Regions from separate parts of the Salinibacterium sp. AL4.1 genome, predicted to be linked through region 2. Evidence: predicted binding sites of a transcription regulator. Region 2 holds the regulator's gene; each other region holds the start of a gene.
What was found. The regulator HrcA, encoded in region 2, represses chaperone genes, less so after heat shock. The targets are predictions, from matches to a motif close to TTNGCACTCGNNNNNNNCGAGTGCNAA.
Positions count from the first base shown of each region.

Region 1 (4,436 bases), 270 kb from region 2:
TGCGCTCGTTTGCTGCGGGCGATATCGATGTGCTCGTCGCGACGACCGTGATCGAGGTGGGCGTCGACGTGCCCAACGCTTCAGTGATGGTCGTTCTTGATGCGGACCGCTTCGGAGTTTCCCAATTGCACCAGCTGCGCGGCCGTGTCGGCCGTGGTGGCGTCCCCGGCCTGTGCCTGTTTGTGACAGCAGCCGAGGGGGAGTCATTGGCTCGCGAACGCGTTGAGGCTGTGGCATCCACTCTCGATGGCTTCGAACTCGCGAATAAAGACTTGGAACTGCGTCGCGAAGGCGATGTGCTCGGCGGAGTGCAGTCGGGCGGGCGTTCGAGCCTCAAGCTGCTGCGCGTGGCCAACGACGGGCAACTCATCACGGAAGCACGCGAGGCAGCACAAACGGTGCAGGCCGCCGATCCGACCCTTGCGGAGCATCCGGCGCTCGCCGAGGCCTTGCAGCGTCGTCTCGACGAGAGCGCCGAAGCCTTCCTCGGTAAGAACTAGCCCAACGAAAACTAACGTCAGCAAAACAAGTTCTCCGCACAGCGAACTCCCACGATGTTGCAAGCCCTCAGCGGCTATCGTTGAAGCATGAGTCGGATCGCTGTCGTTCCCGGGTCCTTTGACCCTGTCACCCTGGGCCACCTGGACGTGATTGAGCGGGCAGCAAAAACCTTTGACGAAGTGCACGTTCTTGTCGTGCACAACCCCGGTAAGACGGCACTTTTGCCGATTGCCCAGCGCGTCTCGCTGCTTGAGCAAGCGATAGCGGATGCTCGGTTCGCCGGCAACATCCGCGTCACCAGCTGGAGTATGGGCTTACTCGTCGACTACTGCACCGAGGTCGGTGCGAGCGTCATCGTGAAGGGCATCCGTTCTCAAGTGGATGTTGCGTACGAAACGCCCATGGCGATCGTGAACCGCGATCTCGCGGCCGTCGAAACCATCTTTATGCTGCCGAATCCCGCGCATGCGCACGTCTCCAGCTCGCTCGTGCGCCAGGTGGCGGCGCTCGGCGGAGATGTTGCGCCGTATGTACCTCGGGTGGTTTCTGAGTTTTTGCAAGCGCCGCGCGACTAACACCGGCACAATGGGTCTATGACTCTCACTCTCGGATACAAAGCGTCAGCCGAACAATTCGCCCCGCGTGAACTCGTAGAGATTGCGGTGGCCGCCGAAGCTCACGGTATGGAGAGTGTTGCGGTCAGCGACCACTTTCAGCCGTGGCGTCACGAGGGCGGTCACGCCCCGTTCTCGCTGAGCTGGATGGCAGCGGTCGGTGAGCGCACGAGCACGATCCGTATCGGCACGAGCGTGATGACCCCGACCTTCCGTTACAACCCCGCCGTGCTCGCTCAGGCCTTCGCCACGATGGGTTGCCTGTACCCGGGGCGCATCATGCTCGGCGTCGGAACAGGCGAGGCCCTCAACGAAGTAGCGACCGGATTCCGCGGTGCCGGAGAGCAAGACTGGCCCGAGTTCAAAGAGCGCTTCGCTCGCTTGCGCGAATCGGTTCGCCTCATGCGCGAGCTCTGGACTTCAGACCGGGTGTCGTTCGAGGGGGAGTATTACTCCACTCACGGTGCGAGCATCTATGACCGCCCCGACCAGCCCATCCCGATCTATATTGCCGCCGGAGGACCCATGGTGGCGCGCTATGCCGGCCGCGCGGGTGACGGCTTCATCTGTACCTCGGGCAAGGGTATGGAACTCTACAACGACGCGCTCATCCCGGGCGTCAAGGAGGGTGCGGCCAAGGTGGACCGCAAATTCGAAGACATTGACCGGATGATCGAAATCAAGCTCTCTTACGACACCGATGCCGACGTTGCTCTCGAGAACACGCGTTTCTGGGCGCCACTTGCTCTCTCGAAGGAGCAGAAGCACGACATCACTGACCCCATCGAGATGGAACGCGCCGCCGATGCTCTGCCGATCGAGCAGATCGCGTCGCGCTGGATTGTGGGCAACGATCCCGACAAGATCGTTGACGAGATTCGCCCGTACGTGGATGCCGGCCTCAATCACCTCGTGTTCCACGCGCCCGGTGGCGACCAGCGTCGCTTCCTTGAACTCTTCGAGCGCGACATCGCTCCGCGATTGCGGGCGCTGTAGAGCGCTAGAGCGCGAGACGCGCACACGGTTTAACGAACGATGGGCGGATGCGTGAAGCATCCGCCCATCGCTGCTGTGTCGGCAATCAACGCCGCCGACTACTGCTTGCTGGCTAGCTCGTAACAGCGACCTTCTCAGTCGATCGAGCCTGGTTCACGGAGTTGGTGCTGACCTCAATTTTGCGAGGTTTTGCCTTCTCCGATACCGGGATGATGACGCTCAGCACGCCGTTGTCGTAACTGGCACTGATGTTGTCGCGGTCAATGCCCGCACCGATGCTGAACTGGCGAAGGTAGGAACCGTAGCGGCGCTCCTGCGAGAGCCATTTGGCTCCTTCGCGCTCGCCAGCGGTGCGCTCGGCTCGAATCGTGAGGAGCTGACCGTCAACGTCAACGTCAACGGAGCCGGGATCGACGCCCGGAAGGTCGGCGGTGAGAACGTACTCGTCAGCCTGGCGGTAGAGATCCACGGGCATGGGCTGGGTGCCGACGCGGGACTGGGCAGCTGTGGAGAGCCTGTCGAGTTCGGCAAAAGGATCAAATGACAGTGTCATGGGAAACCCCTTTCTCAAAGTTGAGTCACTGTGACTCAACAATCAAAAATTAGCACTCTCGCCCCGAGAGTGCCAAGTCATTGTGCTCAAAGTTCGCTGACAACGAAACGACCGTCGCCGGAGGGCTCCGGCGACGGTCGCGTGCGTGGTTCTCAGCGGATGATGAACCGCGGGTAATTCTGCTCGGCACGAGCCCTGGCCTGAGCCAGTCGCTCGCGACGAAGCTGATGTTCGGCCCGCAGCTGGGCCGAGGCGAGCAGTCGAGCTCGGTGCGGCCGGCGGCTCCACGTGATGAGAGCGATGCCGAGGTGCAGAGCAAGACGGTCGATGACTCCGACGCGACGCGGTGAGGCGTGGCGCGGTTGTTCAGCGACGGGGCTGGGGTTGGGCGGATGGTCACGGCGGTCTTTAGGGACCGCCAGAGTTGCGTTCATGAGATGTCTTTCGTGAGCTGTATTCGTGAGAAAACTGGATGCGGAAGGCGCGCAAAATTGCGCTGTTTCAGGTGGTGACCCAACGGCTTCCCACAGTGATCGCGAGTCGCTGAAGAAGGGACAATCATCGAGAGGCGAACGCACCCGCGAAGGGGATGCAGACTCGTCAGTCGTCGCAGTCTCGCGATGATCGAGTTGGGCCGTGTGCTCCGTGAGCGCCGCCACCGTCAGAACCGGTGAGCGAAAAACGCTAACCGATTAGGCGGTGAGGCGCCAGACGGAGCCGGCGGTCGTGGGGTTCTTCGTAAAAGTGAAAATAAACACGCGAGGCTCCTTTCAATAGTTGGCGTTTGCTCAGTGTAGGGCGGGCAGTCGCTGACGACAAGACCTAATTTAGGTGCGATGCAAAGCCGTGATGATGGCGTCCGAGAGCTCAGCGGGTTTCGTGAACTGCGGCCAGTGCCCGGTCGGTAGGTCCACGAGTTCGAGGTCGGTGAGCTGAACGAGTTCGGTCGCGAAGGGTGTTCCCTCGCTCATCCACTCTCGCATCTGGTCGGCGGGAAACTCACAACAGATCACGGTGGCGGGCACGCTGAAGCGCGCCGGGGTGGAGAGCGTTTGCGGGGTGGTTGCGATCAGCGCTGGCTGGGGGATCGCGATTTCTTGAAACCAGGTGCGCAGTTCGTCGGTGAGGTCAACGAGATCTTCATCATCGAAAACGCTCCAGTCGGGCAGGGGAATCTCGCCCTCCACGGTGGGTAACTCGGTGTTGATCGGCATGCCGTTGGGCAGCGGCACGGTGTCGACGTGCACGATTCTGGCCAAGCACGTGGGCCGGGCATCCGCTACCGCGTGGGCAATGGGGCCACCGCCGCTGTGGGCAACGAGGGCAATGCGGGGCGTCGGTCGTTCGTCTTCGTCACCGTTCTCGCTGCCATCAGCCTCCACGTGGGTGAGGGCGTCAACGACCGCGACCACGGCCGCGATGTGGTCAGCCAGGGTTACCGTCGCGCGGTTGGTGTCGCGGCGTCGCAAGCCAGGGAGGGTGAGCGGGTGCACGGTGTGTCCAGCATTGCGAAGTGCGCGGGTTACAGGAGCCCAGGAGTCTCCATCGAGCCAGAATCCGGGGATGAGAATGACGTGCATCGGCGGGCTAGCGGTGCTGATCGATCAGGATCGGGACTCGCGCTCGACTGCATCTCTGGGGGAAAGCGAGAGGCACCGCACGGTATTTCACGGTGACACTGACTGAAAACGCGCCGAGCTTCATGCTGACTCCTCATTGAGTAGACCGCCATTATCCGCCCGTCGGCGTGCCAACTCAACGGTTGCGCGAAT
Region 1 covers NZ_JBSOQK010000001.1:762,656-767,091, reverse strand. Annotated here, with positions in the region: gene ACWTV3_RS03780 (ATP-dependent DNA helicase RecG) at 1-500, shown strand, start outside; gene coaD (pantetheine-phosphate adenylyltransferase) at 588-1,076, shown strand; gene fgd (glucose-6-phosphate dehydrogenase (coenzyme-F420)) at 1,095-2,111, shown strand; gene ACWTV3_RS03765 (Hsp20/alpha crystallin family protein) at 2,224-2,664, opposite strand; gene ACWTV3_RS03760 (hypothetical protein) at 2,817-3,098, opposite strand; gene ACWTV3_RS03755 (alpha/beta fold hydrolase) at 3,492-4,244, opposite strand.
Region 1: the regulator HrcA is predicted to act here: its motif matches at 2,714-2,740, upstream of ACWTV3_RS03765 (Hsp20/alpha crystallin family protein).

Region 2 (4,436 bases):
GACACGTGGGGTTTCACGGATGACGTCGAAGTAACGACCGAGGCGAACCCTGATTCTGTCGACCGCGATTACCTTCTTGCACTCAAAGAGGCTGGATTCACTCGCGTGTCTTTCGGCATGCAGTCGGCGGTACCGCACGTTCTCGCCACGCTGGAGCGCACGCACGACCCCGAGAAGGTTCCGCATGTGGTGAAGTGGGCGCGCGAGGTCGAGCTCGACGTCAGTGTCGACCTGATCTACGGCACGCCGGGGGAGTCATTGGCCGATTGGGAGCGCTCGCTCGATCACGCCATCGCGCAGAACCCCGACCATATCTCGGCGTACGCGCTCATTATCGAGACCGGTACGAAGCTGGCGGCGCAGATTAAGCGCGGCGATGTTGCTCCGGTAGACGACGATCTGCAGGCAGACATGTATGAGCTGGCCGATAAGAAGCTCGCCGCGGCGGGCTACGACTGGTACGAGGTCAGCAACTGGGCGAAGCGCGACGAAGACCCTGCCATCAGCCACGCAAGCCGTCATAATCTTGGCTATTGGCTAGGCAACGACTGGTGGGGTGTTGGCCCGGGTGCCCATAGCCACGTTGGCGGCGTTCGTTGGTGGAACGTCAAGCATCCGGCGGCCTACGCCGACCGAATTGCGGCTGGTCATTCTCCGGGAGCCGGGCGCGAAACACTCGCGGACTCCAGTAAATATCTTGAGCATGTACTTCTGCGGGCGCGTGTTCGCGGAGGTTTGACAACGGCATCGCTGGATGCTGAAGGTCGCACGGCAGTCGCCGGGCTCATCGCCGATGAACTCGTTGACGCTCCCGCGGCATTCAAAGGAACGATCATCCTGACGCTGAAAGGGCGCCTGCTCGCGGATGCCGTCGTGCGGCGATTGCTAGCAGACGCCCCCGTGTAGAGCGAGAATTCGCGCTACGGCGAAAGTTCGAGCTACTTGATGAATTCGATGGTCAACGGGTACTTGTACGCCTGACCATTGTTAGCGGCGACGGCAGCAATGATGCTGAAGATGAGGATGAAGATTCCTGCTGCAAGGATGACGAGAAACCCAATGCCGGCGATTGTAAGGAGTCCGCCGACGAACATCGCGATGGTCATCGTGATCTGGAAATTCAAGGCAGTGCGGGTGTGAGCCTGCACGAAAGGACCGCGGTCTTTCAGCACGAGGTAGCCCACGAGTGCGGGGATGAACGAGAAGAAGATTCCGCCAATGTGGATCAACGTTGCCCAGAGCTTCTCGTCGCTCGGACTCATCGGTTGGATCGGCGCGTACGGCGAGGCGGGGGGAGGTGTGGAATCTGACATTCCTCCATTAAAGCGCTAGTTGGGCAAAAAAGTAGCCCTGAGAGCAGAAGCTCTCAGGGCTAGCAGCTATCGAGCTAGTCGATAGCGGGAATTACTTGATGAGGCGCAGGGCGAATGGGTAACGGTAGTGGTTACCCTCTTTGGCCTTCGTGAAGCCGATAATGGAGAAGATGATTGCGACAGCGACGAGCGCGAACCAGAGCAGACCTTGGATGATGCCAAAGATGCCGAAGGTGGCGGCAGTCAAGATCGAACCGAGGATTGCAAGCGCAATGTGCGCAATAGTTAGTGTGATCTGGAAGTTCAGGGCTTCCTTCGCTTCGGTGTTGGTGAACGCCCCGCGCTCCTTGAAGACCAACCAGATAATCAGCGAGGGCAGGAAGCTCAGGATTCCACCAAGGTGGGCGAATGATGCCCACTGCTTGTCCTCAGCCTCGGTCAGTTGAGCTGCCGGCTGCGGTGCTGCGGGCTGCGGATTTGCGTCAGTCATGTGTTCGTGCCTTTCAGGTGAACGAGGGAACTTCCCGGGTTTCATCAAAGTGCTCGGTGTCACACCTGAGCATTTCCACAAAAAGGTAGCGCTCAAGTACACAGACACGCTAGCGCTATGACTCGCGCGGTGCAACGGCTGTGTCGTGGTGTGTCGAGTAAGATTGGCAGTCGAACGGATTGAGTGCCAATCAAGAGAGGTGGGTGGTGGAATGGTTTCCGCCCGCGGACTTGACGTACTTCGAGTCATCGTGCAGGACTACGTTGCTACGCGCGAGCCTGTCGGATCTAAGTCGATCGTTGAGCGACATTCCTTCGGGGTGTCCGCAGCAACGATTCGCAACGACATGGTCTTACTTGAAGACGAAGAGCTCATCACGGCGCCCCACACCTCATCAGGGCGTGTTCCGACCGACAAGGGCTACCGCATGTTTGTCGACCAGTTGGCCGACCTGCGCCCGCTTACGAGCGCTCAGCGTCAAGCCATCGAGTCGTTCCTCGGTCAGGCCGACGATTTGGATGACGTACTTGCGCGCTCGGTTCGCTTGCTGTCGCAACTGACCAACAGCGTGGCGCTCGTGCAGTATCCCTCGCTGGCGACCGCTCGCGTGCGGCATGTGGAACTTGTTCCCTTGCATGCCACTCGCATTATGACGGTGTTCATTACCGACTCTGGTCGAGTCGAGCAGCGCCTCATTGACGTCTCTGACCCCGTGGATGAGGCGTTCCTGGGCGAGGTTCGCGCCAAGCTGAATTCTGCTCTCACCGGGCAGTCACTGCCCGAAGCGGCCGATCGGCTCGCAAGTTTTGCGCAGATTTTTCCCGCAGAGAGACAGGCATTTGTTGGCCAAATTGCTACAAGTTTGATCGAGCAGGTGCTGGCCAACCGTGCCGACAAGCTCGTTCTCGCTGGCACCGCAAACCTCGCTCGCACCGAGCAAGACTTCACCGGCAGCATCTTCCCTGTACTTGAGGCAATAGAAGAGCAAGTAACGTTGTTGCGCCTCTTTGGGGAGATGGAAGTAGCAAATGGATCAGTTTCTACTCGCATCGGGCGAGAGAACGCAGAATTTGGGTTAGAAGAGACATCGGTCGTCACGGGCGGGTATTCCTCATCCGGCGGCGGTGTTTCGCGCTTGGGCGTGCTTGGCCCGACGCGCATGGACTATTCGAACAACATGGCGGCGGTTCGCGCAGTAGCGCGATACCTCTCGCGACTTTTGGAAGACAACTGAGCTCGTAAGGAGCAATCGGAACTTTGGCAGATCACTACGAAGCCCTCGGCGTTGCGCGCGAAGCGACCCCGGAGGAAATCAAGAAGGCGTACCGCAAGCTCGCACGCGAGTTGCACCCCGACGTCAACCCCAGCGCGGATGCGTCGGAACGCTTCAAGTCGGTAACTCACGCGTATGACGTGCTGAGCGATCCCCAGCAGCGCCAGCAGTACGACATGGGCGGCAGCGGCGGATTCGGTGGAGGCGCCAACTTCGGCTTTGGCGACATCTTCGAGACGTTCTTCGGCGGTGGGGGTGGCGCTCAGACCGCTGGTCCGCGGTCACGCCGCGAGCGGGGCCAGGATGCGCTGCTGCGTATCGAGGTCAGCCTCAAAGACACGATGTTCGGTGTCACTCGCGACATCGAGGTCAACACTGCAGAACTCTGTGAGACGTGTGAGGGCAGTTGTGCTGCCCCCGGCAGCTCGCCGGTTCGCTGCGACATTTGTCAGGGTAGCGGCCAGATCCAGCGCCAGGTGCGAAGCCTCCTCGGCAACGTCATGACGTCGAGCCCCTGTGGCACGTGCCGCGGCTACGGCAACATCATCGTGAACCCCTGCGCTACGTGTGCCGGCCAGGGTCGTGTTCGTGCGCAGCGCACGCTCTCGGTCGACATCCCCGCCGGCGTTGAGACGGGACTGCGTTTGCAGATGCCCGGTCAAGGCGAAGTCGGTCCCGCTGGCGGCCCCAATGGCGACCTGTTCCTCGAGATCAAGGTGCGCCACCACGACATCTTTAGCCGTGCCGATGATGATCTGTTGGCCACTGTGGAGGTCGAGATGATCGACGCAATCTTGGGTACAACAGTGAAGCTCGATGGCCTCGACGGAGAAATTGAAGTGGTCATTAAGCCTGGTACGCAGAGCGGCGAAGTGCTCACAGTTCGCGATCGCGGAATTACGAGCCTGCGTGGCAACGGCCGCGGTGATCTGCGTCTCGGCATCCAGGTCGTCACGCCGACGAAGCTCAGTGGTGCAGAACAGACCCTAATGAAGCAGCTCGCCGCCGTGCGCAAGAGCAAGCAGCCGCATTTTGCCGAGTTCCAGCAGGGGCTGTTCGCGAAGCTTCGCGACCGTTTCCTGTAGGCACTCATGGCACATCTCTATATCGATGAAGAGCTTGGCGACGTTGGTGTTGGCGCCTCCGTTTCTCTCGGCAATGCTGAAGCACGCCACGCTGTCACTGTGTCGCGCCTGAAGGTAGGCGAGACGATCGCGATTGGTAACGGTGCTGGCCTGATCGTTTCTGGTCCTATCGTCACGGCGGAACACACCGAGCTCACCATCGAAGTAGCGGATGTTCAGCAGTCGCCGCGGCGAACACCGGCCGTTTTCCTCGCTCAAGCCCTCGCCAAAGCGGA
Region 2 covers NZ_JBSOQK010000001.1:488,835-493,270, reverse strand. Annotated here, with positions in the region: gene hemW (radical SAM family heme chaperone HemW) at 1-906, shown strand, start outside; gene ACWTV3_RS02405 (DUF4870 domain-containing protein) at 939-1,313, opposite strand; gene ACWTV3_RS02400 (DUF4870 domain-containing protein) at 1,405-1,803, opposite strand; gene hrcA (heat-inducible transcriptional repressor HrcA) at 2,015-3,037, shown strand; gene dnaJ (molecular chaperone DnaJ) at 3,061-4,161, shown strand; gene ACWTV3_RS02385 (16S rRNA (uracil(1498)-N(3))-methyltransferase) at 4,168-4,436, shown strand, end outside.

Region 3 (4,436 bases), 620 kb from region 2:
TTTTGTTTGAGCCGCGCTTGCTAAAGTGTGCGCATGGCTACCAATAACTCAGACGGCTCCATCCCGCCGATTGCTTCACCCGGCGGATCATCCACGTCAGACACTCCGCTCGCAAAGGCGACCCCTTCGGCCAAAAAGCCCGCCGCCAAGAAATCGCCCGCCGCATCTTCGGCGAAGTCAGCGCCTGCCGCGAAGAAGCCTGCTGCGAAGGCTGCTCCTTCCAAGGCTGCAGCAGCGAAGCCGACCACGACAAAGGCTGCGACCACAAAATCCACGACGACGAAGGCTGCCGCCACGAAGGCTGCCGCAGCTAAGACGTCGGCTGCGAAGACGGCTGCCGCGAAGACTGCGGCCGCCAATGAGCCGAGCACAGCGGCTCCCGCCGCCGTTCCCGCGGCGACCGCGGATGCTGCGACGACTCCGGCAGACGCTCCCGCCGCGCCGAGTGCGGCAACGAGCATTCCGCCCGTGCCGCCGGCGCCGTCCGTTACGCCTTCGACTGCGCCCGCTGCCGACAGCACCGCTCCCGAAGCAGCGCCAGCCGCAGCACCTTCCAACCCCTACGCCTCGACCAACGGAACTCCCGTTCCCGGCTACGCGAGCGGCCCCACTCCCGGCCAGGCGGCGTACAGTCCCGTGCCGGCAGGCCCGCCCAAGGGTTTGTCAATCGCTTCGATGGCAACGGGTATTTCGAGCATCGTTCTCACGTTTATGGCGCTCGGCCTCTTGCCCGGTATCGCTGCAGTTGTCTTGGGCCACATGGCGCAGAAGAAGCAGCCCTACGCCCGTCCGTTCTGGCTCACCGGCCTCATCACCGGGTACATTTCCACCGGCCTTGGCTTGCTCACAATCGTTGGCTGGATTGTATTCTTCATCTTCGTGGCCAACGCTAGCTACAACGCGCCGTACTACGGGGGCTACTAAGCAATAGCTGCTGAGGTTTCTGTAAACGTCGTGCGCTGTGCGAGCAGCGCGCGACGTTTGCCGCCCACTCGCGTAAGAATAAGGGTGGCGCTGTTTTCACCCTTGAGTGAGAGAGACGTTCTGAAAGTCGCGGGGTCGATATCGACTCCGCGCTTTTTGATTTCCAAGGTCCCGATTTTGCGGCTGGCCAGTTCCTTTTTGAGCGAGCGCTTGTCGAGGGCGAAATCGGCCACAATCTCAAAGCACGTGGCGAACGGGGTTGCGACTGCGGCATCCGCGCTGAAATAGGCGATCGATGTGTCGAGCATGCGAGCGTTCAGCTGACGTGCCAGATCGCCAATGAGTCGCGCCCGGATGACAGAGCCGTCGGGTTCATAGAGATACTGGCCGAGTTCTCCCGCGGCTTCGTCTTCGCTGTCGGCAGCTGCCGTGAGCTCGGCGGTGCCGTGATCGCCGATTACGAGGGCGGCACGGCGGATGCCGGGGCGGGCTACCGCTCCGAACCAGAGCCCGAGTTCAACGACTTCGCGCCCGACAGATACCCACTGGGCTTCGGCATTGTCGGGGATGAGGTCGCGGTCGATGCCTGGACCGAGTTTGATGCCGGTGGGGTAGCGCTCGGCGAGGCCGAAGGCGAAGTCGAGCGACGGAGTCCAGTCGGCGGGGTTGGTGAGGCGCACGCGGGCGTCGCGGCGAGCGGGGTCGAGGTAGATGCCGTCGATGCCGGCCAGATCGGCAGATTCAGCGTCGCCGTGCACGACTTGGGCGTTGTGCCACGGAGCGAGGTTGAACGCGGCAATCGCGGCGGTTGTCTCGTCGCGTTCGACGGCGGTGACGTTGAGTTCCAGAGCGGCGATGGCGAGCGCATCCGCTCCGATGCCGCAGCCGAGGTCGGCGACCCACTTCACTCCGGCCTTCGAGAAGCGGCCGGCGTGCTGGGCGGCGACCGAGAGTCGAGTTGCCTGTTCGAGCCCGGCCTCGGTGAAGAGCATCCGCTCGGCGAAGGGTCCGAACTTGCCCGCGGCTTTTGCGCGCAGTTTCGATTGACTGAGAACAGCGGCGACGAGGCCGGGGCTGTGGCCGGCCTTGCGCAGCTCGGCGACGGTGCGCACGATCTCGTCGCTCGAATGCCAGGCTGGCAGCGAGTCCAAGAGGCGAAGCCCTTCGGCAGAAAGCAACTCGCGCAATTCGCTCTGATTCATTCTCTAACCGTATCCGCATCCGAATTGGCACTCACGTTGATCGAGTGCCAACCAAGCCGTATAGTTGATCTGGCACTCCTACAGGGAGTGTGCCAGCCCAAGCACTTTAGAAAGAGGTCAAACGTGTCGGTGTCCATTAAGCCGCTCGAGGATCGCATTGTAATCAAGCAGGTTGACGCAGAACAGACCACCGCGTCTGGGCTCGTTATTCCTGACACTGCGAAAGAGAAGCCCCAGGAAGGCGAAGTAGTCGCCGTAGGTCCCGGTCGCATCGATGACAACGGAAACCGCGTGCCGCTCGACATCGCAGTCGGTGACAAGGTCATCTACTCCAAGTACGGCGGAACCGAGGTGAAGTACGGCGGAGAAGACCTTCTCGTACTCTCGGCTCGCGACGTTCTCGCCGTAGTCGTTCGCTAACGCGATACTCATTTCTCGTCCGCCGGTAACGGCAGGACAGTTCGAAAGCCCAGGGCCTCGGCTCTGGGCTTTCGTCGTATCCGGAGGCGTCGGGCGGCACTGCTCGTCAGCATCGCGGATGGCGCTGAGCGTTCGTCGTCAGCCCTAGGATTTAGAAGTGACTTCTCCTTCGCCCGCCACCGACCGCGTCTCGCCGAGCGGTCTCGGCTTTGCTGTCTCCGCGTATGTGCTGTGGGGCGCAATGCCGATCGTGTTCTTCTCCCTCAAGGAGTCGGGCGCGATTGAAATTGTGGCCTGGCGAATCGTACTCTCGCTGGTGTTTTGCGCGATCTTGCTCGTGTTCACTCGCGGTTATCGTCGGGTTCTCGCCATCATCCGTGATCGTAAGACGTTTTGGACGCTCGGCTTGGGCGGCGCCTTCGTCGTTGTCAACTGGCTGATCTATGTGTATGCAAGCCTCAACGGTCACATTGTCGAGGCGTCACTGGGGTACTTCACGAACCCGATCGTCACGGTGCTGCTCGGTGTCGTTATCTTGCGCGAACGCTTGCGTCCGCTGCAGTGGGTGGCGCTCGGCATCAGTGCGCTCGCAGTCCTGGTGCTATCAATTGGTTATGGCAGCTTCCCGTGGATTGCCCTCGGCCTCGCGTTCAGCTTCGGTTTTTACGGTCTCGTCAAGAAGAACGTCGGCCCTAAAGCGGATGCCGTCGGCGGCTTGGCCGTCGAGACGGCATTTCTTGCGCCTATCGCGGTTGTTGTTCTGCTCGTGCTCTCGGCCGATGGGCAACTCGCTGCGGGCACCGCGGGCGCCGGTCACTTGACCTTGACGCTCTTTTTGGGTGCCATTACCGCGATCCCACTGATTTTGTTCGCCGCGGCCGCCCGGCGACTGCCCCTCACCTACATGGGCTTGGCCCAGTACTTGGCGCCGATTCTGCAGTTGATCGTCGCTGTCTTTATCTTCCATGAGGCGATGCCGCCCGAGCGTTGGTTGGGCTTTGCCATCGTGTGGCTGGCGCTGGCGATCCTCACCTTTGATCTCTTCCGTCACTCTTCTCGTACGCGGCTTGGTTCCGCCGCAGAGGCTCCGGGCGCCCCGTAGTATTCCTCTGACGGTGTGTGGTCGCCCGAGACCTGCACGCCAAGAAAGGCGAAGCAATGGCGAGCATTCAGCCGGCGAGACGTGTCATTGTCGCAGCGCTGGTGGTTGCCGCGCTCTCCGCGTGCAGCGCCCCCGTCCCTCCCGCTGCTCCGACCGCCGCCGCCGATGGGGGATCGACCCCGTCGGCAACGCCCACTCCCGCGGTGACGCCCGCGGGCGATGGCATCCTGCGCATCGGCACTATCTTTCCGACATCGGGAACCTTCTCGTTCCTCGCGGCGGCCCAGAAAGCGGGAGTGGCCGCGGCAGTAAAAGAGATTAACGCCGCCGGTGGCGTCAACGATGAGCCTGTCGAAATCGTGGCGGTCGATTCCGGCGAAGCCACAAAGACCACGCTGGAGTCGAACTTTAAGAAACTTGTCGCAGAAGACGTGGATGTCGTTATCGGCCCCTCATCGTCGGCCCTCGTGCAGCGGGCAATTCCTCTCGCGATGGATGCCCAGATTCCCCTGATTTCTCCCGCCGCCACGCTCTCGAGCCTCGACGATGTTTTCGATGACGGCTACTTCTTCCGCACGATTCCCGCCTACGATCAGCAGGGTTATGCACTGGCTGATGCGCTCCTCGGCGGCGAGACGGCGCGGAAGATCGCCTTTGTCTATATCGCGGATGAGCAGGGCACAGCACTGCACGACACCTTCGTTGAAGCGCTTGCCGAATATGACACGGAGCTTGTCGCTGACGAAGTGTTCACGACGTCGACGACTAAGTTCGACGCGATCATTGCC
Region 3 covers NZ_JBSOQK010000001.1:1,113,342-1,117,777, reverse strand. Annotated here, with positions in the region: gene ACWTV3_RS05475 (DUF4190 domain-containing protein) at 34-924, shown strand; gene ACWTV3_RS05470 (class I SAM-dependent methyltransferase) at 921-2,126, opposite strand; gene groES (co-chaperone GroES) at 2,250-2,546, shown strand; gene rarD (EamA family transporter RarD) at 2,704-3,648, shown strand; gene ACWTV3_RS05455 (ABC transporter substrate-binding protein) at 3,705-4,436, shown strand, end outside.
Region 3: the regulator HrcA is predicted to act here: its motif matches at 2,151-2,177, upstream of groES (co-chaperone GroES).